3 regions of the Thalassolituus oleivorans MIL-1 genome follow, and region 2 is predicted to be linked to each of the others. Evidence: predicted binding sites of a transcription regulator. Region 2 holds the regulator's gene; each other region holds the start of a gene.
What was found. The regulator FNR, encoded in region 2, switches genes on or off when oxygen is low (the NO sensors DNR and NnrR bind a similar motif). The targets are predictions, from matches to a motif close to TTGATNTANATCAA.
Positions count from the first base shown of each region.

Region 1 (7,767 bases), 140 kb from region 2:
AAGCCCAGCTTGGCTGATTAAACTGGCAGTGGTATGCGCATGACAGATCGCAATGGCTAGGGCATCGGCGGCATCGGCTTGAGGAATACCAGGAAGTTTTAATAACCGTTGAACCATATGTTGCACTTGTTCTTTGTCAGCGGCACCAGTCCCCACTACCGCCTGCTTAATCGTGCGCGGTGCGTATTCGTGTACTGGCAAATTTTGCATACTAGCCGCCACAATAGCGACCCCCCTTGCTTGCCCTAGCTTAAGAGCAGACGAGGCATTACTCCCCATAAACACCTGCTCGATGGCAAATTGCTGCGGGCAATGTAATTCGATCAATTGCGTGACGCTTTCAAATATGACTTTCAAACGATCGGCAAGATCGCCGGCCCCAGTACGAATGCATCCGCTGGCAATATATTCTATTCGTTGTCCAACCGTATTAATCACACCAAATCCGGTTAAACGTGAACCTGGATCAATACCGAGAATAATCGCCATAAGGCTGCCTTTTATCGCTGTGCTTAGGGATGTTCAAACACCCATTGCTGACTCGTATCGCGATTAACCACCGTAACACTATGCCAGTCGCGCGGTAATTCGATACGACGACAAGGACTGGTCATCATCTGCGGCAACATGCGCCCAGATGGTGGCGTCGCAATAAAGTACTCAACCATGAGATCCCCATCTTCATGCTGTTGCTTACTCAACTCGACACTATAGCCAGGTGTTGGTTTTTCTCCTGCTGCGATAGTCAGCTTGCCATCAACCACCACAACGCTTTCCATGACGACACAATTCAAAGCAGCATTACTTGGCAGATTAATATGCTCCGGCTGTCCCGCGCACCCTGCCATCACTGCCGTCGCGACAAAAACTATCCCTGACACTAGACCCATGAGTCTTGTCATACTGCCTTCCCCCAAATAAAAACGGCAACTTCACTATTTAATTGTGAAGTTGCCGCAGTATATCGGGCTTAGGGCTAGCGTCCAAATCAAGCCTTAACCAATGTTAACGACCAGTGAATACCAATTCTCCATCTTTTACTTCAGCGACGATGGTGCTGCCCGGCATAAACCGCCCTGCGAGAATATCCTGCGCCAGTGGATTCTCAATCGAACGCTGTATCGCGCGCTTGAGTGGTCGAGCACCAAATATAGGGTCGTAACCAACCTCAACCAAACGTTCAATCGCACCATCCGACATTTCAAAACCGAGATCACGATCTTTTAAGCGATCACGCAGCAACTGCAACTGAATATCAGCAATACCACGAATTTGCGATTTTTCTAGTGGATGGAAAACCACAGCCTCATCGATACGGTTAATAAACTCTGGGCGGAAGTGCGCACCCACAATTTCCATAACAGCATCGCGCATGGCTTCGTACGATTCATTGGCAAACATGCTTTGAATAACGTCCGAACCTAAGTTAGAAGTCATGACTAAGACGGTATTTTTAAAATCGACCTTACGACCTTGCCCATCGGTTAACTGACCGTCATCCAATACTTGCAGCAAGATGTTAAATACATCCGGATGCGCCTTTTCTACTTCATCTAATAAAATCACTGAATACGGCTTACGGCGTACCGCTTCGGTTAAATGCCCGCCTTCTTCATAGCCAACGTAACCTGGAGGCGCACCGATTAAACGCGCCACCGAATGTTTCTCCATAAACTCCGACATGTCGATACGGATCATGGCATCGCGACTATCGAACATAAAATTCGCTAACGCTTTGCACAATTCTGTTTTACCCACGCCAGTTGGTCCTAAAAACAAGAAAGAACCGTTAGGGCGATTAGGATCTGACAAGCCTGCCCGCGAGCGCCTTACCGCATTCGATACCGCGGCAATGGCTTGATCTTGGCCGACAACCGAGTCATGCAACACAGACTCCATGCGCAATAATTTTTCACGCTCACCTTCGAGCATTTTACTGACGGGTACGCCGGTCCATTTAGACACGATTTCGGCGATCTCATCTTCCGTGACCTTGTTACGTAACAAGGTGAACTCTTGCGAACCAGAAGCTTCCGCTTCGCTCGCTGCCGCCAACTGCTTTTCTAACTCTGGAATGGTGCCATATTGCAGCTCCGACATGCGCTGCAAATCACCTGCGCGACGCGCAGCATCCATTTCAATACGCGCTTGTTCGAGCAATTCTTTTGATTTACTAGCGCCTTCGAGCAAGGCCTTTTCTTTCTTCCAAACGTCTTCTAATTCAACATAGGCACGGCCAGCTTTATTGATTTCTTCATTAAGATCCGACAAGCGTTGCTTAGCCGCATCGTCTTTTTCTTTGCGCAGTGCTTCGCGCTCAATTTTAAGCTGAATCAAACGACGTTCGAGCTTATCCATATCGTGTGGTTTTGAGTCGATTTCCATCCGAATCAGCGATGCTGCCTCATCGATCAAATCAATGGCTTTATCCGGCAATTGACGATCAGCGATATAACGAGTCGATAATTTCGCCGCTGCAATAATCGCGCTATCGGTAATCTGTACACCATGATGCACTTCGTAACGCTCTTTTAAGCCCCGTAAAATGGCAATGGTATCTTCTACGCTCGGTTCATCCACCAGCACTTTTTGGAAACGACGCTCTAGAGCCGCATCTTTTTCAATAAAAGTACGGTATTCGTCCAGCGTAGTCGCGCCAACGCAATGCAACTCACCGCGCGCTAACGCAGGCTTAAGCATGTTACCCGCGTCCATTGCACCGTCACTCTTACCAGCGCCAACCATGGTATGTAATTCATCGATAAAAAGAATGATGCGCCCTTCTTCTTTCTGCACATCTTTAAGTACTGACTTTAAGCGCTCTTCAAATTCGCCACGGTATTTAGCACCGGCCAGTAAAGACCCCATATCCAGCGACAAAATGCGCTTATTTTTAAGGTTCTCTGGTACTTCGCCATTCACGATGCGTTGCGCCAAACCTTCCACCACGGCTGTTTTACCAACGCCGGGCTGACCAATTAAGACAGGGTTGTTTTTAGTACGACGTTGCAATACCTGAATGGTGCGACGAATTTCATCGTCACGGCCAATGACAGGATCGAGCTTTCCGGCTTCTGCGCGCTCGGTGAGATCAATACAGTACTTGCCCAGAGCCTGACGATTGTCTTCGGCATTGGCATCATTCACGGCTTCGCCTCCTCGCATTTCAGTAATGGCTTTATCAATCGCATCCGATGTTAATTTAACCTCAGCTAAGGCTCGCCCAGTGGCACCTTTATCCCCCAAAGCGACCAATAAGAAGAGTTCGCTCGATACAAACTGATCACCGCGTTTTTGCGCTTCTTTATCAGCCAAATTTAACAATCGACCTAACTCAGGTGCGATTTGAATATTGCCATCAGGGCTGCTGACGCGGGGCTGATCTTTCAAAACGCCACGTAAGGTTTTTTCAAGCTCTGGCACGTTGACGCTACAGCGACGTAAAACATCTTTAATAGAACTACTTGGCTGCTCTAACAATGCCAATAGTACGTGCACAGTATCGATTTGATTATGGTCTTGGCCCAGCGCCAAGCTTTGACTCTCAGCTAAGGCGTTTTGCAAACTGGTCGTTAAACGATCCATACGCATAGTGTGTCTCCTGCTCCCCATTCTTGGGATTCAATTCTGTTAACGCTAAGATGCGGTCACTTTAATAAAATTCAAGTTACCAATGCTAAAAGTTTAGAATTTCTAATGATTATCTGTATTGATCCAGAGCAAGTTGCATAACCACTGACGTATAATGCACAACCCGACCTTCTGGCTAGTCAGGCATATATGGTGACTTGGGCTTGATTTCACAAGTGCAGCATAGGTCAAATTTCTCGGTATTAAGGACACGACGTGCATCAACATCAACTCCGTCAGGGCGCCCTGTTTCTATTGATGGGCGAAGCATTACTGGCGGTTATGGGCGGCATGATCAAGTATCTATCAGATACGCTTTCCACAGAGCAAATCGTGTTTTTTCGCAATGCCGCTGGATTAGTCATACTTGCGCCACTCGTGCTGCAACAAGGAAGAAAGCTTCTGCACACCCAAGTGTGGCATTGGCATCTCATGCGCGGACTAGTCGGTGTTTCCGCCATGTATTGCTACTTCTGGGCTTTGGGCCATATGCCATTAACAGAAGCCTTTTTGGTGAAGCTATCAAGCCCATTCTTTATGCCACTCATCGGCCTGCTTTGGCTAGGTGAGCGTGCCGGGCGTTACAGCCTACTAGCCGTCGCTGTTGGATTTGCCGGGGTCGCGTGCATATTGCGCCCTGATGACAGTACCTTCACATTTATTGCGTTAGTCGCTTTACTAGGCGCCTTTCTCGCCGCTTTAGCAAAGGTCACGATACGCCGTATGTCGGCCACTGAATCAAGTCAGACCATTGTTTTTTACTTTGGACTGATCGCCGCTATTGTTTCGGCTCCGGGGGCGGCACTGAATTGGCAACCAGTGCCCAATGATATGTGGGGCTGGATCTTATTATTGGGCCTAGTGGCGACGGTTGGGCAACTATTACTCACCCGTGCCTATCGAATTGCCCCTACCGGCAAGGTTGGAGTTTATGCCTACAGCGCTGTGCTCTATGGCGCCGTCATGGGGTGGTACTTCTGGGATGAACTCCCGCTATGGACCACATGGCTGGGAGCTACCCTGATTGTTAGCGCAGGATTACTAAATCTCTACCAACCTAAATCGAAGCACTAGGACCCCATAACATAACAAGAATATAAGTCTCGTTAGCTATTGGTCTCACCTAGGACAATTTGAGCTATTTATTTCCATTAACTTAATTATAATGACATTATGTTTTAGTTTATGGAGTTTAATTCACTTATGTCTCGTATCGATCCGCTTCAGACCTTCGTCGCCGTCGTTCGTACTCGCAACTTTACTTCCGCTGCCGACGCCCTAGGGGTCACTCCATCGGCTGTCAGTAAGCAGATCAGCACTCTTGAAGAACGGCTAGGTGTACGCCTACTTAACAGAACAACACGTTCGGTTAGCCCAACAGAAGCTGGACAGATGTTCTATCAGCACTGTGAAAATATACTGGATTCCATTAGCGAAGCCGAAAAGCTTGTCACCGACTTCGATGATACCCCTAAGGGGCGATTGCGCATCACCGCGATGTCGAATTTCGGTCGCCGTGAACTCGCTCGGATATTTAACGACTTTTCCAATAAATACCCAGACATCAGTTTTGACCTGCACATATCCGACCGTCCGGTAGACATTGTTAAAGAGGGATTCGACTTCGCGTTACGCATCGGTTCGTTAGAAGATTCGCGTCTTATTGCGAAGCCGGTCGCCGAACAACGCATCGTCATCTGTGCTTCACCTGAATATCTAGAAAAATGGGGGACTCCAACCTCCCTCGAAGATCTAGCTAACCACCGTATCTTAGTCGTTGCGAATGCCGAGTATGCGCGGATCAATTGGTTACGGCAGTTTGAAAAAGATCATGGTTTCAGTTTAGCGAGCATAGAGCGCAAGCTCACCGTAAACGATATTGATCTGGTCTATGAAGCCTGTATTACAGGAATGGGGATTACAGCTTTACCGACGTACATCGCCGAGCGCCATTTAAATAGTGGGGAGTTAGTTAGATTGTTTAGCGAGATGGACATCCCTGTTCGAACGATCAAGGTGGTGTTCCCACAGAATCGCTACCTTGCCAATAAAAGCCGTGCGTTTTTAGATTTCATCACGGCTTATTTCAGTCACTCGTAACAGGTTTACGAGTGCCTTATTCTTCCATGGCCAATACTTGATCTGGTGCACAACGCTCATAAAACACTGGTGGAACGGGTGTTATTTTGCGCTCGTCATAGTCATAAAACACGATACCGGTTTTCGCGGTAGCGATAACTCGATCCTGTGACTCATTGGTAACCATGTAGATAAAGTCGCAGCCATATTTGTTGAAATCCGTAATACCGACCTGAAAAGTCAGATCATCACCGACAAACGACTGTTGCAAAAAGCTAACCGCGATATCAGTAACCATGATACCGACACCACCAACGTTGAACTCACCAAAATCGTATTTACGCAAATAGCGCAAACGCGCCTCGTGTAACAACGACACCATACGGTCATTGCCGAGATGGTTGCCATAGTTAATATCAGATACTCGTACGGCCATGCGAGTAATGAATGTGAACTTATCCGGTAAATCGAGAGTAACGCGTGCCAAAATAGACTCCTTTCCTAGTAGAACTTAGGAATTCCCTACGCTTCTTCACAAAAGTGCGGGAATTATAGTGGTAACAACCAATCCAATAGGTTCTACTAGTATGTAGTTGGGCAGTTATTGAATTAGACGTCTATGTTTTTGATATAACAAATAGGTCCAAATCATCTCAGTGTTTGCTATACATAAGCAACACAATGTTGAATGACAATTAATTGATGCTGGACATACAGCACAAATGGACAACAAAAAGGAATACAATTCAGCCTATGTTTTCCCAAAAACAATACATTTTGCGCCCTCTTTGTACTGGCCTATTGGCTATGTTCTCAATGGCGTCGGTTGCAACAATTCCAGATATCGCTCCCGGTACACCATTTACACCGCTTCAACCGGCACAGGAACATGCAGTCACAACACAACAGATTATGAGTAATCTGTTACGGGGACATTACGAGCGCAAACGCTTAGACAACGCGATGTCATCGCAAGTTCTTGATACGTTACTCGATGATATCGACAGTACTCGCAGCTACATGCTGGCCAGCGACATTGCAGAATTTGAGCAATATCGTACGTCGTTAGACGAAGCCCTCAGTCGCGGCAACATGGCTCCAGCCTTCTCTATCTACAATCGCTTCGAGCAACGCGTGGCAGAGCGCCTATCGTTTTTATTGAACGAACTGAGCAACCACGTCAAAGACTACAATTACAAACAAGACGAAACCTTAGAGCTTGATCGCGAAGATGCCCCATGGGCAACAACCGCAGCAGAACTTGATGAGTTATGGCGCAAACGCTTAAAGAACTCGATTCTGAATCTTAAACTGGCAGGCAAAGAGCAAGATGACATCATCAAGCTGCTAACCCGCCGTTATCAAAATCAGCTCAATCGCGTTTATCTATCCAAGCCGGAAGACGCTTACCAAACATTCATGAACGCGGTGACTCGTACATTCGATCCACACACGCAATATTTTTCTCCGCGCAATTCAGAAAACTTCAATATCAATATGAGCCTATCCTTGCAAGGGATTGGCGCGGTGCTTCAAACCGAAGATGAACACACTAAGGTCGTGCGTCTTGTGCCTGGTGGACCGGCAGCCAAAGCCAACAACTTGTCGCCAGCGGATAAAATCGTCGGCGTTGGACAAGATGCCGATGGTGAGATTGTTGATGTTATCGGCTGGCGTTTGGATGAAGTGGTCGATTTAATTCGTGGCGCTAGCGGCACCACAGTTCGCTTAGAAATCCTACCGGCAGATAGCAGCGGTAGTGATAGCAAAGTCATTTCTATCGTGCGTGACGAAGTTAAGTTGGAAGAACAGTCAGCCCAGAAAGAAATCATTGAGCTAAAAGATGGCGACAAAACCCGTCGCATTGGCGTGATTGATATCCCAACCTTCTACATCGACTTCCAAGGTCGTATGGAAAACCGTCCAGATTATAAAAGCACAACTCGCGATGTTCGTAAGCTTATTACAGAGTTGAAAGAAGAAGGCATTGATGGCCTGATTATTGATCTGCGCAACAACGGTGGTGGTTCTTTAGAAGAAGCCATCGACTTAACCGGG
Region 1 is NC_020888.1:2,262,559-2,270,325, forward strand. It holds gene ruvC (crossover junction endodeoxyribonuclease RuvC) at 1-489, opposite strand, end outside; gene TOL_RS10350 (protease complex subunit PrcB family protein) at 513-902, opposite strand; gene clpB (ATP-dependent chaperone ClpB) at 1,006-3,591, opposite strand; gene TOL_RS10360 (DMT family transporter) at 3,847-4,704, shown strand; gene TOL_RS10365 (LysR family transcriptional regulator) at 4,834-5,730, shown strand; gene TOL_RS10370 (acyl-CoA thioesterase) at 5,747-6,196, opposite strand; gene TOL_RS10375 (carboxy terminal-processing peptidase) at 6,463-7,767, shown strand, end outside.
Region 1: clpB (ATP-dependent chaperone ClpB) is a predicted target of FNR. The motif match lies at 3,710-3,723, and genes of this name have one in related genera.

Region 2 (7,767 bases):
CGATAGTGAAAAAACATTACCTAATCGTAGCGACTTAATAACCCCTGAAGGAGAACAGGCGCTACGCGACGAATACGATTTTCTATGGCGCAAAGAACGTCCAAAAGTGACGCAAGAGGTATCAGATGCGGCAAAATTGGGTGATCGATCTGAAAATGCTGAATATATTTATGGCAAACGCCGTTTACGTCAAATTGATAGCCGCGTTCGGTTTTTATTAAAGCGTATTGAACATGTCACTGTAGTCGATCGTATACCTGCCGATACAAGTAAGGTGTTTTTTGGTGCGTGGATCGAGCTAGAAGATTTGAATGGTGAGTTATACCGTTATCGTATAGTGGGTGCCGACGAAATCGATTTGCCGCGTGGGTATATCAGTATCGATGCACCGTTAGCACGCGGCTTAATGGGTAAGTCACTCGACGATGAAGTGGTGGTTACATTGCCTAAAGGTAAGGTTAGTTATGACGTGGTCAGTGTTACCTATCAACGCCCTGATTGGGACACAGGGCCAAGTGCTGCCGGTCAACCAGCTTGGGTTAAATAGCCGTCCTGATATTGTTGAGTATTAGCATGCACGGCAAAGCGAAAAGGACTCTGCTAGTCTGCATAGAGGAGGATGTACTAATGACCCTACAATTATTGGATCTAACCAAGCAAGTAATATTGGCTGCCAGTATAAGCCTTGCGCCAGCTTTGCTACATGGTGCAGATGCAGATGTTCAAGACGCAAAAATTGCTGAGGTTATGGCACCAACCGATATTACAGAATCCTACGTCATGCCTGTTTGGGTCGATCAGGTTCAGCGTGTTTGCCCTTGGCGTTCTAATGCTGGCGAGGGGTATATCCGATTGATTCGAAGTGAGCACGACGGCCGCCATGGAATTATTTTGCAGTGGATCCGCAAAGGTATCGCTGGCGCTCCGACGCAAGCGATATCAACGATTGCGGTTACTGAACTTGATACTACGTACCAAGTACGAGTGAAAATGCCAGAACCAGAATTGTCAGACTATGCTTGTTACTTAACGGCGATGGGCGAAGATATGATGACAGAGCAGCGCTATAAATTTGATTGGATACTCAAAGGTCCAGGCGAATACGAATTTCATGCGACGCATATGTTAAACGGCGGAATGTAAAAAGGCCGAGAACCCCCTCAGCCTTTTGCGATACTTTGATTCCTAGTATTGCCGTTTAGTCGATCTGTACGACATCCAAACGGGTAAATAAATGCCCTTTATCTTGTTGGTCTTGTAGGTTGTTGAAGTCCCATAATTGGCGGTCACCTAACTGAGAGGGAGCAATATTGCAAATTGCCGAGAAGATATTCTCGCTACGCCCCGGCTGTTCACGCTCCCACTGTTGTAGCATCATCTTGATGTTTTGACGCTGCAAGTTTTCCTGAGAACCACATAAGTTGCATGGAATAATCGGAAACTCTTTCGCATTAGAATAGGCTTCGATGTCTGTCTCTTTGCAATACGCCAGAGGACGGATCAATACATGCTTCTTATCATCGCTAAGTAGCTTAGGTGGCATCGACTTAAGTTTGCCGCCGTGAAACATGTTTAAGAATAACGTTTCGATGATGTCGTCTCGATGATGACCAAGAGCGATTTTGTTGGCACCGATTGACTCTGCAAAGCCGTACAAGGTGCCACGGCGCAGGCGAGAACATAGGCTACAGGTAGTTTTACCTTCTGGAATGATTTCTTTCACCACACTGTAGGTATCTTTTTCCACGATATGGAAGGGTACCCCAATTTGGCTTAGGTATTCGGGCAATACATGCTCAGGGAAGCCAGGTTGCTTTTGATCCATGTTGACCGCTATGAGCTCAAAATTAACAGGTGCGCTTTTTTGCAGACCCATCAAAATATCGAGCATAGTGTACGAATCTTTGCCTCCAGACAGACAAACCATCACACGATCACCTTCTTCGATCATGCAATAGTCTTCAATCGCTTTGCCGACATTACGACGTAAGCGCTTTTGAAGTTTGTTGAATTCTAGTTTTTCTTTGCGGTCATCGACGGATTCGATCATTGGCTCACCCCACTGATTGGCGTGCGCTTTATATCAAAATGACGGCATGAGAGGAACCCTAAGCAGGCTAGAAGACAGCTTAAGCACAGTTGTTACTGGCTAGACGGCTGCACAGACAAGATTAAGCGGCAGCCACTTTCATCGGGCGAATTAGCTCTTTGTACCTTGCTATAAAATCGGCGATGCTCAGATCGTCGCGGGGGTGATAGTATTGCTTCCATAGCTCCGCAAGCAATTCAGGCGTCGGATTATCTGGAAGTACAAATTCGGGGTGACGTAGATACGCTAAAAGTGCAATGGCAGTAGCGTAACTTAGATTAGTGGTGAGTTCGGCATGTGGATGAGTAAGAAAATCATGCTGACTGGCTAGGCCACGCACTTTACTCGCTAGCTCAGGCTGATGTCCTAGGTAGTCATCCCAAATATGGCGATGAGTTAAACCATGCATCTGGTAGACCCCAGAGGTACGCTGCCCCTCGGCTTTTAAAAAGGAGCCGAGTTCAGATTCAACGGCGGCTGTGGCAAGTAATAACGCCTCCGCACCAGCACTTTGAACGCCTAAACGTTGTAATGTTGGCTGAATAATACAGCGTTTAAAGTCTTCTGCAGCTATTCCCATTAGGGGGCTCCTAAGTACGCACCGTTAAACGTGTGGTGCTGTTTATACAGTATGTAGGACAAATTCAATTAATCTGCTTTGCCTTGTGCGAATAACGTCATTTTTTGGACATATTTGCGATTAAACTCACATTCTTAGCAAAGATAACGCAAAGCTCATGCCTACTTCTGAACGGGAGGCATTTTTGATCCTGCCATACGCTACAGTTGCCGTATTCGGCAATTGCTAACGGGTTAGTTACGCTTGAACATGACGAATGGATGAGCGTGCGATAACAAAAAGCCGGTTAAAAAACCGGCTTTTTGTTACTCGTCGTGCTTCTCACAATGCGTCGATGATACTAGCCCCGCCATTTCGTAAAGCGCATCCATGTCGCGCAATATAATTTCTTTGCCTTGGGTTTCGATCAGTTCGTTATTTTGGAAGCGAGTAAATACGCGACTAATCGTTTCTACGGCTAAGCCTAAGTAGTTACTGATATCAACGCGAGACATCGGCAAACGGAAATGGGAAGCGGAAAAGCCACGGCGCTGATAACGTTGTGAAATATCGAGTAAGAAAGAAGCAACGCGTTCTTCGGCGTTTTTCTTACTCAATAACAGCATCATATTTTGATCGTGGCGAATTTCAGTACCCATGGTGCGCATCAACTGTTTACGTAAGTCGGGTAGTTCATCAGCCAATGTATCAAGCTGCGGTAAAGGAATTTCACAAACCGTCGTGGTTTCTAATGCTTTTGCCGTCAACGGATAGCAGTCAGCCTCATAACCTGAAAGTCCAATCAGTTCGCTGGCAAGATGAAAGCCAGTAATTTGCTCTTCGCCGTTACTCGCCAGTGTGTAGGTTTTTAGGGCACCTGTACGAACAGCAAATACCGATTGGAAGGTTTCGCCTTGCTGGAATAATAATTGGCCTTTTTGAATCGGGCGACCACGACGAATAATATCGTCCAGACGTTCCATATCCGTATCTTTAAGCGATAGCGGCAAGCACAGAGCATTAAGAGAACACGTTTGGCAATGTGGTTGAGTACCACGTAATGGTGTGCTGGAAGTAGGAGAGGTTGATGGCGTCTTCATGATCGAATTCCCGTTAATCAATTTGCACTGGAGCGAATATCGCCGATATTACTTGTGATTTATACTAACTATTCGCAATAGGGAGCCAAACTGATACTAAGGTCCATAGCCCGTAGAGCATCAGTAGTGCGCCCGAGATTTTCCGTACGATAGCACGATTAAGCATTTGCATCAGTGTTGCCGCAGCAAGACTTGCTGAAAATATAGCCGGTAATGTGCCTAGCCCAAAAGCAAACATAGCCAGAGCTCCATCGAGAGGTTGTCCATTGGCAGCAACCCAGCTCAGAGTGCTGTAAATGAGTCCGCAAGGTAACCATCCCCATAACGCGCCGAGTAATAACTGGCTGCGCATGGTTGGGCGTCCTAGCTGCTTCTGCGCAAGTGGACGAATAAGACCCCAAAGGCCTTGCCCTAAGCGCTCTACTTGGGTCAGCCAAGATGCCCACTTAGCAACATACAATCCCATTAAAATTAACATTGCACCTGCAATCGTCCGCAGACCGAGCATTAACCATTGATGTTGCGATTGCAGCCACAACCCGAGTGCACCGACGAGAGCCCCTGCTAAGGTATAACTGGTAATGCGCCCTGCATTGAACAAAATAGCAGCGCGGATTCTATGCTCGCGATCCGTATTTCCGGCAGCGGCGGCAATACCCCCGCACATGACAAGGCAATGACTGGCGCCAAATAATCCCAGTAGGATTGCAGTAATAAATGACAGCGGTTCTGTCATTGCTTATCAGGGTCTTCATTAGAGTCAGCGTTAGAATCATCTTGCTTATCTTTGCGCTGAATTAAGTGCTCGTCATCATCAAATAGAATCTTGTGTGCTGGCGACTCTAGATCATCGAATTGCCCGCCTTTTACCGCCCAAAAAAATACGAATACAGCAATACCGATTAAGGCAATAGAAAGGGGAACCAAGACGTAAATAATATCCACGATCAAGCCTCGTTAAGGGATAGTGGGCGATTGCGAATTAAACGCAGGGCGTTAAATACAACCAAGAGTGAGCTAAACGACATACCAATGGCAGCGGCCCAAGGTGGAATTAATCCAGCAGCGGCCAACGGCAATGCAATCAGATTGTACAGTAATGCCCAGCCAATGTTTTGACGAATAATATGGCGCGTACGCCGAGCAACATCAAGTGATGAAATAAGCGCTTCGAGTCGACCGTTGGTGAGTAACATATCGGCATTGGTTTTGGCGAGGTCGGATGCTTCATTGACCGCCAACGATACATCAGCACCGGCAAGAACAGGGACATCATTGATGCCATCTCCAACCATCATGACGCGTTCACCTTGTTGCTGCCAATGTCTGACCGTTTTTAACTTCTCTGCGGGACTAACCCCAGAGCGTACATCGTCGATACCAAGGCTTGCGGCAATGGTTAGAGCAGCAGGGCTTGGGTCGCCGGTTAGTAGCGATACCTGAATACCGCGATCTTTAAGTGCCTTAATGACGGGTTCGGCACTGCGACGTACTGAATCGTTCAATAAAAACCAAGCTAACGGTTGCTGTTCATCTGCCAGTAAAAGCCATTGTCCGGTGTCGCTATGTGGATGCTCAATGCCATTTGGCCAAGCGAAATCAGCCCGTCCAAATCGTAGCGTTTGACCATTAATTTGGCCACTAACGCCTTGGCTTGGGTGATGAAGTACATCACTCGCTTGAATATTTAACTCGGGGACAATACTGGTGAAAGCACGAGCAATCGGGTGCGTAGCATGTTGTTCAAGGGATGCTACTAAGGCTATTGCTTCGTCGGTCGGTAAGGCTGTCAGGATTTCTACTCGCTCTAGCGTTAATCGGCCTTGAGTTAACGTGCCGGTTTTATCGAATACAACCCGCTGAATGGTGGTTAGTGCTTCAAGTACATGCCCCTTACTGATCAAAATACCCTGTTCGCGCAGCGCCGTCGTTGCTGCGGTAAGGGCAGTAGGTGTGGCTAGTGACAGTGCACAAGGACAAGTGACGACCAGCACTGAGAGCGCGATAAAAAATGCATGCTCGTTGCCCATTAGCCACCAATAGCCAAAGACAGATCCGGATATCAATAAAACGGCGGCGACAAAGCGGCTAGCGATACGGTCGGCGAGTAAGGCGATTTGCGGCTTTTCTTGCTGTGCTCTATCCATTAAACGCATGATGGTGGAGAGCTGAGCTTCAGCACCTGTCGCGCTTACCTGCATCAACAAGGGGCTTTCTATATTGATAGTTCCGCCGATCAGTTTGGCTCCGGGTGCTTTCGCTATGGGTAAATATTCCCCTGTTAATGCAGCTTCATCGACGCTGCTTTGTCCCTCGATAACGATGCCGTCGGCAGGAATTGGATGACCCGGTTTAAGCAGTAAAATATCGCCAATGCGAATATCTTCGGTGGCAATTACTTGCTCATTTTTATCACTAACTGAATCCAGTCGCAGTGCCACATTCGGCAGCAAGGTCATTAAGTTGTTGCCTGCTTTACCCATACGATGACGGGCACGCATTTCTAGAAAACGTCCCAGCAATAAGAAAAATGTGAACATACAAACGGAATCAAAATAGACTTCGATTCCTTGATTAAATGTGCTCCAGACACTGGCGCAAAACGCTAAAACAATAGCCAATGATACAGGAACGTCCATCGTCAGATGACCAGAACGAAGGCTACGAATTGCAGCATCAAAAAATGGTCTAGCAGAAAACAGCACCACAGGTAAAGTCATAATCATAGCGGCGAAGCGCATGAATATTTCGTATTGCGTTGCCATACCGACATAGAGTGGTACAGACATCATCATCACTTGCATAGTACCAATACCGGCAACCGCCAAACGACGAATCGCTTGTTTCCCTTCTCTAGCTTGAGTTGTTTCTTGCTCTGTTGCGGAAAACGGCGAAGCTTTATAACCAAGCCGATAAATCGCTTCAATGATTTGCGATAACTGGATGTCCGTATCTTGCCAGCGCACGACCAAACGATGATTGGATAAATTCAGTGTGGCTGTTAGCACACCGTTCAACTGGCTAATACGATGTTCGATCAGCCAAGAGCATGCAGCACAACTTATGCCATCAATAATGAGTGTTGCTTCAGCGTAGTCTTTACTGTGTGCGACGAAGCGACGCTGTAACGCTTCACTATCATACAATTGCAAAGTTTCGCGGACAGTAAGTTCGCTGACGTCATCTTCTGCAGGAGAAAGATCAGGTAATTCGGTGCGATGGCGGTAGTAATCTTTCAGCCCTGAAGCAACGATAGTTTCTGCCACCGCTTTACAACCAGGGCAGCACATAGGTTGCTCAACACCATCAATGATGGCCGTCCATTGATGGTTGCCTTTGGTAGGCTCACCACAATGGAAACAAGCTCCGGACAATTGGCTAGCAGCAGCTAAAGAACTCATTGTTTGCCGAGGGTGAAAGCCTTATTTTCTTCAATTATTTCTGTCTCGCGAATGCGCCATTTTTGCTCGCCACTCAACAACCATACGTGACGCTTTTGCGGCAATTCTAAATCGTTGATACCTACATAGCTGCCATCGTCTAAGCGTTGCATTAAGACGGTTTCATCGAGGTCTTGCAGAGTAGGATGAATCAATTGTAATTGCAGGGTATTTGGTTGCTCATCGAGATAACCGCGCAAATTTATGTGTATTTCATCGCCGATAAAAACAATGTCTGCAGCGATTTGTAGGCGTTGTGCGTATTCATCGTGTTTAAGATCTTCGGTGTAGTTCACGCCATCCTTGTAGTAGGTGTCGTTTACTAATGAATCTTTGGTGTTAACTGCCAAATAAAGCATCACCATTCCCCAGCAAACAGAGATCAAAGGTAAGCCTATTACTAACAGCATCATAGGTTCTTTGTGCCACGGGCGGTGTTCTTGCTTTTCAGTATTCATTAACTTCTCTTTTCGTGAATAGGCATCTATCGACGTTTGCAATACTTTGAGAATGCGTACTTTGTATCTAGCAATGGAAATCGCTGGATAGCAAAAAGCGCTCAAGTGTAACCACTTGAGC
Region 2 is NC_020888.1:2,127,370-2,135,136, reverse strand. It holds gene greB (transcription elongation factor GreB) at 1-547, shown strand, start outside; gene TOL_RS09690 (hypothetical protein) at 628-1,143, shown strand; gene ttcA (tRNA 2-thiocytidine(32) synthetase TtcA) at 1,199-2,050, opposite strand; gene TOL_RS09680 (hypothetical protein) at 2,172-2,669, opposite strand; gene fnr (fumarate/nitrate reduction transcriptional regulator Fnr) at 2,975-3,748, opposite strand; gene TOL_RS09670 (sulfite exporter TauE/SafE family protein) at 3,813-4,484, opposite strand; gene ccoS (cbb3-type cytochrome oxidase assembly protein CcoS) at 4,481-4,693, opposite strand; gene TOL_RS09660 (heavy metal translocating P-type ATPase) at 4,696-7,149, opposite strand; gene TOL_RS09655 (FixH family protein) at 7,146-7,646, opposite strand.

Region 3 (7,767 bases), 1.0 Mb from region 2:
CACCCGACAGTATGCGCATGCCAGAAGTTGCTCTTCTTACACGGGAAGAAACAATAGCTTTAAAAGAAAAAGGGAAAAATCAAAAGTTAAATTACAGTAATCTAGCATTTTCAGCTCTTAACAGGGTCGTCGCTAAGAAACTCGTCAATGGAGACGATCCTTATTACTGGTTCATCGGAGTGAATATCCGCGGTGCCACCAATATTCGCAATGAGCAGTTTAATCAAGTATCTGGTATTAATTTACCGATATATCCAGACTCAGATGCCGCTCACTGGCAACAGCAGATGCGCTTGGCGTTAAAAAGCAAAAGTCACTGGGCAACTTGGAAACTGGCTAATATCGGTAAATACATAGGCGATGGCGGACTGTCGCTAGTCTATCGTTTATCGACCAATTCCAGTCACTTTGCCGGGAGCTGCTCGGTCATGGGCGATTGGCCATTACCTGACGAGCGCAATCCTGAAATTAACGACAACCGCTTACTATGTGCCGCAGGTCCTGGTACTGCAAACTACCCGATTAATAGCTCACTTGTTGGCTGGAATGGTGCAACCACCCTAACACTCAAATTACACCCATATATCTGTGAAAATCAGGCGCTCATCAAAACTCTGGTGAATGCTTGGCGAGACGAAATCCTAAGAGATTTGTAAATTCATGCCCTAGCGGCACTCGCCCCGCAACGACATCGGTATTTTACTGCGAATAACATCAACTTGTTCGTCACAAGCGAATAAATAGTGAAGTTTGGTAAAGGCCGCTTCCGCGGTCATATCACTACCCGAAGTAACACCAATTTTACTCAATACCGATCCTGAGGCGTAGGTATCTTGAAACACACCACCAGCCAAACATTGACTAACATTTACCACTACAATTCCGCGCTTAACCGCCTCCTCGATCACCTGCATTAACGCGGAATTATGGGAAGGTACATTACCTACACCATAATTACGTAAAATAATCCCTTTCAGCCCTTCCATGTTGAATATTTGCTCAACCATATTCGCCTGAATTCCAGGAAAAAGCGTTAGCATTGCAACGGCTTGAGAATCAAACGTCAGCGCACGAAAATTCGGTAATCCTGCTGGTAACAAAATTCGATTATTGAGCTGAATATTTACGCCAGCTTCTCCTAGCCAAAGTAAATTAGGGGAGTCAAAAGCATCTAAACTCGCGCTATTCACTTTGGTACTACGATTACCCCTTAAGAGCCGCCCATCAAAACAAATACAGACTTCTTTGAGCGCCGAATTAACCGCCAGAAACAGACTATTGAGCAGATTGTTCAATGCATCTGTACGCACCGTATTCAAAGGAATTTGCGAACCTGTGAGGATCACCGGCTTGTCTATTTCCTGTAAAATAAAAGACAGAGCGCTAGCGGTATAAGCCATGGTATCCGTACCATGCAGCACAATAAAACCATTATAGTTATGCCACTGCTGCGTCAATGAAAGCGCTATCCGCGACCAATCATTTGGACACAAGTCAGCACTATCTATTAGCGTATCTAATTGTACTAAGTCATAGACAGGTAACGTGTACCCGTGCAGCTTTTCTGCTAATAGCGCCGAAAAATTTTGTGCGGGCCGATAGCCGTCAGTGGAAGCCTCCATGCCTATAGTGCCACCAGTATGAAGTATCAGAATACGTTGCTGCATAGAGTAATAGCCGCGTCAGGTTAATGATCAACAATGTTCATTATGAGTTTATATCACGATATTTGGCAGAGTTTAGCACAGGAGAAAAACGCAATACTCCAATAAAAAAGCCCAGCACTAGGCTGGGCTTTTTTATTATTTTTCGTTTTTTTAGTGCGCCGTTTCTGCCTGACGCTCTATGGCCGACAGCAACCAGCCGATGTGCGTTTGTACGACATCATCAGGAATCAGGTCAACACCCGATAGTAATTGCGGTAGTGCTTTGTATCGATACGAGTCAATCAGCCCGTGCAAGGACGAAACAAAAAATAGCGCTAATTGCTTCTTCAATGCATCGCCTTTACTACCAATCGTAGGAACAGCATCGGCAAGCAGTGATAACAAGTGCGACTGCCACTCATCAACCATACGGCTGACTTGCAATTGAATTTCTTGATCAACACCATCAGTATGATCCAAGCTCAATAACGGCGGCTGAAACATCAGTTGATAGTACCCAGGGTAGCGCTGTGCGAAATCAATGAGGTTACCAGCAAACGCATACAAGGCAGCAGTGGCGTTAGCTGAGTTAGCCATTTGCTCATTCAGATCGGCGAACGCCATATCAAAGCCGCGGCGTCGGGTGTGAACGAACAAGGCTTCTTTATTTGGAAAGTAGTTGTAGATATTACTCGCCGTCATGCCCAATTGGGACGCTAGCTTTCTCATCGACAAATGATGAAAACCAACTTCAGCCATTACACTTGATGCGCTATCCATAATTCGTTCACGTTGTGCCGCAATTTCTTCCGGCGTAAACGGCTTCTTAGGCATAACCAACCTCGTTGACTACAAATCTCAGAAGCCAGTGTTTCGCAACTGAGAATTGTTATACAGATTTCAGGATCCGCCTATCAAACGTGCAAAAGGTGCCAAAATCAAGGCAATTAGCGACTAAATGCTATTTATTTTGCTCTAAACGGCAAATTTTTGATGTGGAACAATATAAGCCAAGATCGTCATGGATAGACTGCGCCGATTCTATTGCTAGATTCAACTAACTGAAGATTCACCTGCAGAGCTGCCTAATATGTCAGAGCACCTTATCTGGGATCCATTAATGATCCAGCGCTACAACACCGCAGGACCTCGTTATACGTCATTTCCAACGGCGGTAGAGTTTCGCAATGTTGATTCCGACCAGTTAGAGCGCAATGCGCTATGCACTCCAAGCCATACGCCACTCTCTCTCTATCTCCACATCCCCTTTTGCACCCATGTTTGCTACTACTGCGGCTGCAATAAGATAGTGACGAAAAACAAAGGGCGATCGATCCCCTATTTAGAACATTTGAAAACCGAAATCAGGATGAAGCATGCGTTGCTCGGAGGCTCGCGCAGTGTTGAGCAGCTGCATTTAGGTGGCGGCACACCGACATTCTTAAGTGATGATCAACTCACGGATTTGATGGAGTTTTTACGTAACTTATTTACTTTCAGCACCGCCGAGACTGCTGATTATTCGATAGAAATCGACCCGCGAGAGCTCCGTCCAAACACACTCAAGCGCTTGCGCGAACTGGGATTTAATCGCTTGAGCTACGGCGTACAAGATCTAGACGAGCGAGTTCAGGCGGCGGTCAACCGAGTCCAGCCCGAGAGTATGATTCGCGCCGTTATGATTGAGGCACGAGAGCTAGGCTTCCGTTCGATCAATATTGACCTGATCTATGGTTTGCCACATCAATCAGTAGAAAGCTTCGATAAAACACTCGATGCCATTATTGATATGCGCCCAGATCGGTTATCTATTTTCAACTATGCTCATTTACCGCAGCGATTTATGCCTCAGCGACGCATCAGCGAAGATGACTTGCCCTCGGCCCAAGAGAAGCTGCAAATTTTCGGACATGCAATTAGCAAACTCGATGACGCTGGCTACCATTATGTCGGGATGGATCACTTTGCTCTGCCTGATGACGAACTTGCCATTGCCCAACGCGACGGCAAGTTACATCGAAACTTCCAAGGATACACAACTCACGGCGACTGCGACCTAATTGGCTTTGGGGTCTCATCTATTAGTCAGGTTGGCGATCTCTATAGCCAAAATGCGGTATCGTTAGAAGACTGGCAAGAAGCGCTAGAAAACGGCGGACTACCGCTGAGTAAAGCCTGTAAAACCAATGCCGACGACCGTCTCCGTCGAGATATCATCATGGGGCTATTGTGCCATCTTGATATCCGCTTTAACGAACTGGATCAGCAACATAACATCGACAGCCGCACTTATCTCAGGCAGGATTTAGCTCGGTTGCAACCCATGTGTGATGACGGACTCGTAAACATTGACGAGCACGGGGTGCAGATTACAGATTCAGGTCGCTTACTGGTACGTCATGCCTGTATGGCCTTCGACCCATACCGGCAACAGGATGACCAAACCCGTTTTTCCAAAGCTATCTAAGAATTGGACCAAGCGCCTCTGGTGGGCGCAATGGCCCCTTTATGTACTGCTATTTCTGGGGATGAGCCATAGCCTCAATCGCCATTTACTCGAAGAAGGCACTAAGCTGCCGAACTTGTCGCTCTATACGCAAAGCGGCGCCCCTACTCAGATAAAATGGCCACAATCCGAGCAAACAATTGTTCTGTATGTCTTTGCTCCTTGGTGCAGCATTTGTCGAGTTAGCATGCCCGGCTTGAACTTGATACCGCAAGAACGTGCACGCGTGATTGGTATCGCACTTGATTGGGATAGCGCCAAGCAAGTAGAAGACTTTGTAGCATCCACTGGTTTCAAGGGGGAATGGTATTTAGGCGGGACCAAAATAGCTGAAGCACTAAAAGTTACTGGCTACCCCAGCTATTATGTCGTATCTGGCGATGGCCTAGTTAAGCATCGAGATCGAGGTTTAACGACACCTCCTGGGCTATGGCTAAGAACGATACCTGATAACTAAAGGCTTAACTTTAAGCGCAATGATATCAATAGTTAGCCAACTCATTTTCAGGTCGCCAAATCTTCCAGCGGCCATTCTCGTGTTTAAAAATCACCCGCGTTTCAAATGGCTTCTGAAAAGACTCTTGGCTGCGTCGTAACGTCCGCGCAGCACGGAAGGCTGGGTCTCGTACCCAGCTTTCAATATCATCCACATACCAAGCCACCATCGCCTCAGCATACGTCTCGTCCGCTTGCTGCTGCGGCTCAGATAACGACATGATCTCTTTCACCCGCCGAATACCGTAATAAAACCCTTCGGGATCTTCATCGTTCAACGCACGATAATCCCAAGTAAGCACAACGCGCTTTTTCCCCGCGCCCATGTCTTCCATGTACATCTTTTCGTCTCTGGCGACCATCTGATGACGAAACAAGGCCGCTAATGTCACCGCATCGCGACTCGTAGAAGCGCGTTCAACTTGCATAGGCAAACGCATGGGCGTCCAATACAGGCGCTCACCTGCAAAATCTTGCTGCAAGACACTCGCTGCCATATTTGGGCCAAATGCGGGTTGAGTTAGGCCAAAACTTGAAAAAAGTAACAAAATTGTAAGAATCAATGGTTTCATCTTTTCCCTCCAACCCTTAGGATAGCCGCTCTTTTTTTGATCATGTAATTTGTCACGAAAGTGTCATTGATTTGTTATAAATTTTGGCAAATCAGAGAAAACGGGAAGAACCATGCAGCAAGCCATTGCCCCCCTGCGTACCGAAATCGCTGAAGCGTCGCTGGTTGCGCGCATCACTGACGATCCGCAAGAGATTCAGCAGGCGCTTGAACTCCGTTTCCGTGTCTTTGCCGAAGATATGGGAGCCGATGTTGAAGGCGCCCACCTAGGCATAGACAAAGATCGCTTCGATGACCTGTGTATGCACTTGGTGATCAAAGATGTAAACAACGACCGTGTGGTTGGTTACAGCCGTATTCTGACCAATGAACTGGCAGAAAAAGCCGGCGGATTTTATTCATCGACTGAATTTGATCTCAGTAACATAGTACGGGACGGTCGTACTTTTATGGAAATTGGTCGCACTTGTGTTGATCCAGATTTTCGTAGTGGCTCAGCCATTGGCATGCTTTGGGCATTTATCGCTCAATACCTCGATGATCAGAACATCGATTACCTCATGGGGTGTTGCAGCATTCCTTTGTCAGATGGCTATGCCCGTGCCGTTGCCGTCGTTAATCATTTACGCGAACACCACTACACCACTCCCGATCTGCGTGTGACGCCAAAAGTACGTATGCCTACCATTGATGTCGATATGGATGGTAAACACTTGGTACCCTCACTACTGCGCGCATACTTGCGCCTAGGCGTGAAAGTGTGTGGTGAACCGTACCTAGACAAAGACTTCAACGTTGCCGATGCCCTGATTTTGTTGCACCGCACAGAGCTCGATCACCGCTATCTGCGTCGTATCCTCAAAAGTTAACTCAGTATTCCGCAGGCATGCTTAGAATGATGCGTGCCTATGCGGTAAACTTCAGCCTCACTTCAATCTGTGAGGCAACATGAAAAAAGCCATCATGCGCTGGTTATCTTCCCCGCGCATCTTCCGTCATACCATCAATCTGTTTACCCCATATATTGGCGCTGGCATTAAAGCGACCTATTTATCGCCGGACTACCGTGAAATCCATGTGCAAATGAAATTGCGCTGGTACAACCGTAACTATGTTGGCACCCACTTTGGCGGCAGCATATTTGCCATGACAGACCCCTTCTACATGTTGCTGTTCATGAATATTCTCGGGCCAAAATACATCGTATGGGACAAGGGCGCAGATATCGACTTTGTAGCTCCCGGTAAAGGCACCATCAGCGTACGCTTTATCATTACTGACGCCATGCTGGACGAAGTTTTAGCGAAAACGGCTAATGGTGAGAAGTTTGAGCCAACCTACGAAGTGCACGTCATAGACGAAGCTGGAGAACTAGTCGCCTCCGTGCAGAAACGACTTTATATACGCAAACATCCACGCCATCGTTGAGCGCGGTCTGTCGGGCTAAATCTTTCTGCTCTGCTACACTTTTTGTATCGACGTGTGTGCTAATCACACATGCTCACGATTCAACAAGGTAACCGCTATGACCACCATGACTATTAACCAAGCTGTCGAAATCATCTCTGACTTACTTCAGACACTTGAGAACGCTTATTGGGAGGCAGCAAACTGTGAAGAAAAGGATCGAGTTTTCAATCTTTCACAGATACTCAATGCAGAATACATCGAGCTATTAAAAATTAGCGTACAAGATCATCACTATGAATACGAAGTCATCTCAATTGCTAAGGCAGAATTACTCCAAGCATTGAATAATTTCGCCTTTAACTGTCAACAACACGTTCGTCGACAGCCAACAGCCACTCGACTGCAACAACTGCTCTCGCAATTCAGCAACAACCTCAATTAAGAGGAGTGAAGCTGTTTCATCATTGCGTTAGAAGTGATCGAATAGAGGCCAAGTCGACCGTTTGACTGAAACGATTACGACCTGCGGATTTAGCAGCGTAAAGCGCTTCATCCGCCGCCTCCATGAGAACCATCACATCGTCGTCCAATCGCGGCTCACACCACGCCAACCCCATACTCACGGTAACGTAAGGATTTACGTCGGAGCCGGCATTAGGAATCGCCAAGTCTTCAATAGCTTGTCGCAAGCGCTCAGCCACTACTGCCATACCATCAAATTGAATAGACGGCAGTATGATTGCGAATTCTTCACCACCAAAACGAGCCACCAGATCGCGTGGACGCTGCACTTGTTGCTTCAGGGTCTGAGCAACACGACGCAGACATTTATCACCTTCAACGTGGCCATAATTGTCGTTGTAGCCTTTAAAATAATCGATATCGATCATAATCAAACCAATATTGCCGCCCTCGCGTTGTGCGCGACGCCACTCTGCTAGCAAAAAATCATCTAAGTAACGACGATTGGCAACTTGAGTGAGCGCATCCGTGCTGGATAAACTTTCTAATCGGCGGATCTGTGCACGATGACGTAAAACGACCTCAATACGGGCTTTACAGAGCTCTAGATTCAAAGGCTTGCGAATATAGTCCAACGCGCCCACCTCTAACGCAGCCAACTCGGCCTCGTCGTCATC
Region 3 is NC_020888.1:1,126,006-1,133,772, reverse strand. It holds gene TOL_RS05160 (hypothetical protein) at 1-656, shown strand, start outside; gene TOL_RS05155 (type I asparaginase) at 666-1,667, opposite strand; gene TOL_RS18200 (TetR/AcrR family transcriptional regulator) at 1,818-2,480, opposite strand; gene hemN (oxygen-independent coproporphyrinogen III oxidase) at 2,737-4,113, shown strand; gene TOL_RS18195 (TlpA family protein disulfide reductase) at 4,082-4,609, shown strand; gene TOL_RS05135 (hypothetical protein) at 4,635-5,219, opposite strand; gene TOL_RS05130 (GNAT family N-acetyltransferase) at 5,332-6,087, shown strand; gene TOL_RS05125 (DUF4442 domain-containing protein) at 6,167-6,646, shown strand; gene TOL_RS18190 (hypothetical protein) at 6,744-7,070, shown strand; gene TOL_RS05115 (diguanylate cyclase domain-containing protein) at 7,090-7,767, opposite strand, start outside.
Region 3: hemN (oxygen-independent coproporphyrinogen III oxidase) is a predicted target of FNR. The motif match lies at 2,637-2,650, and genes of this name have one in related genera.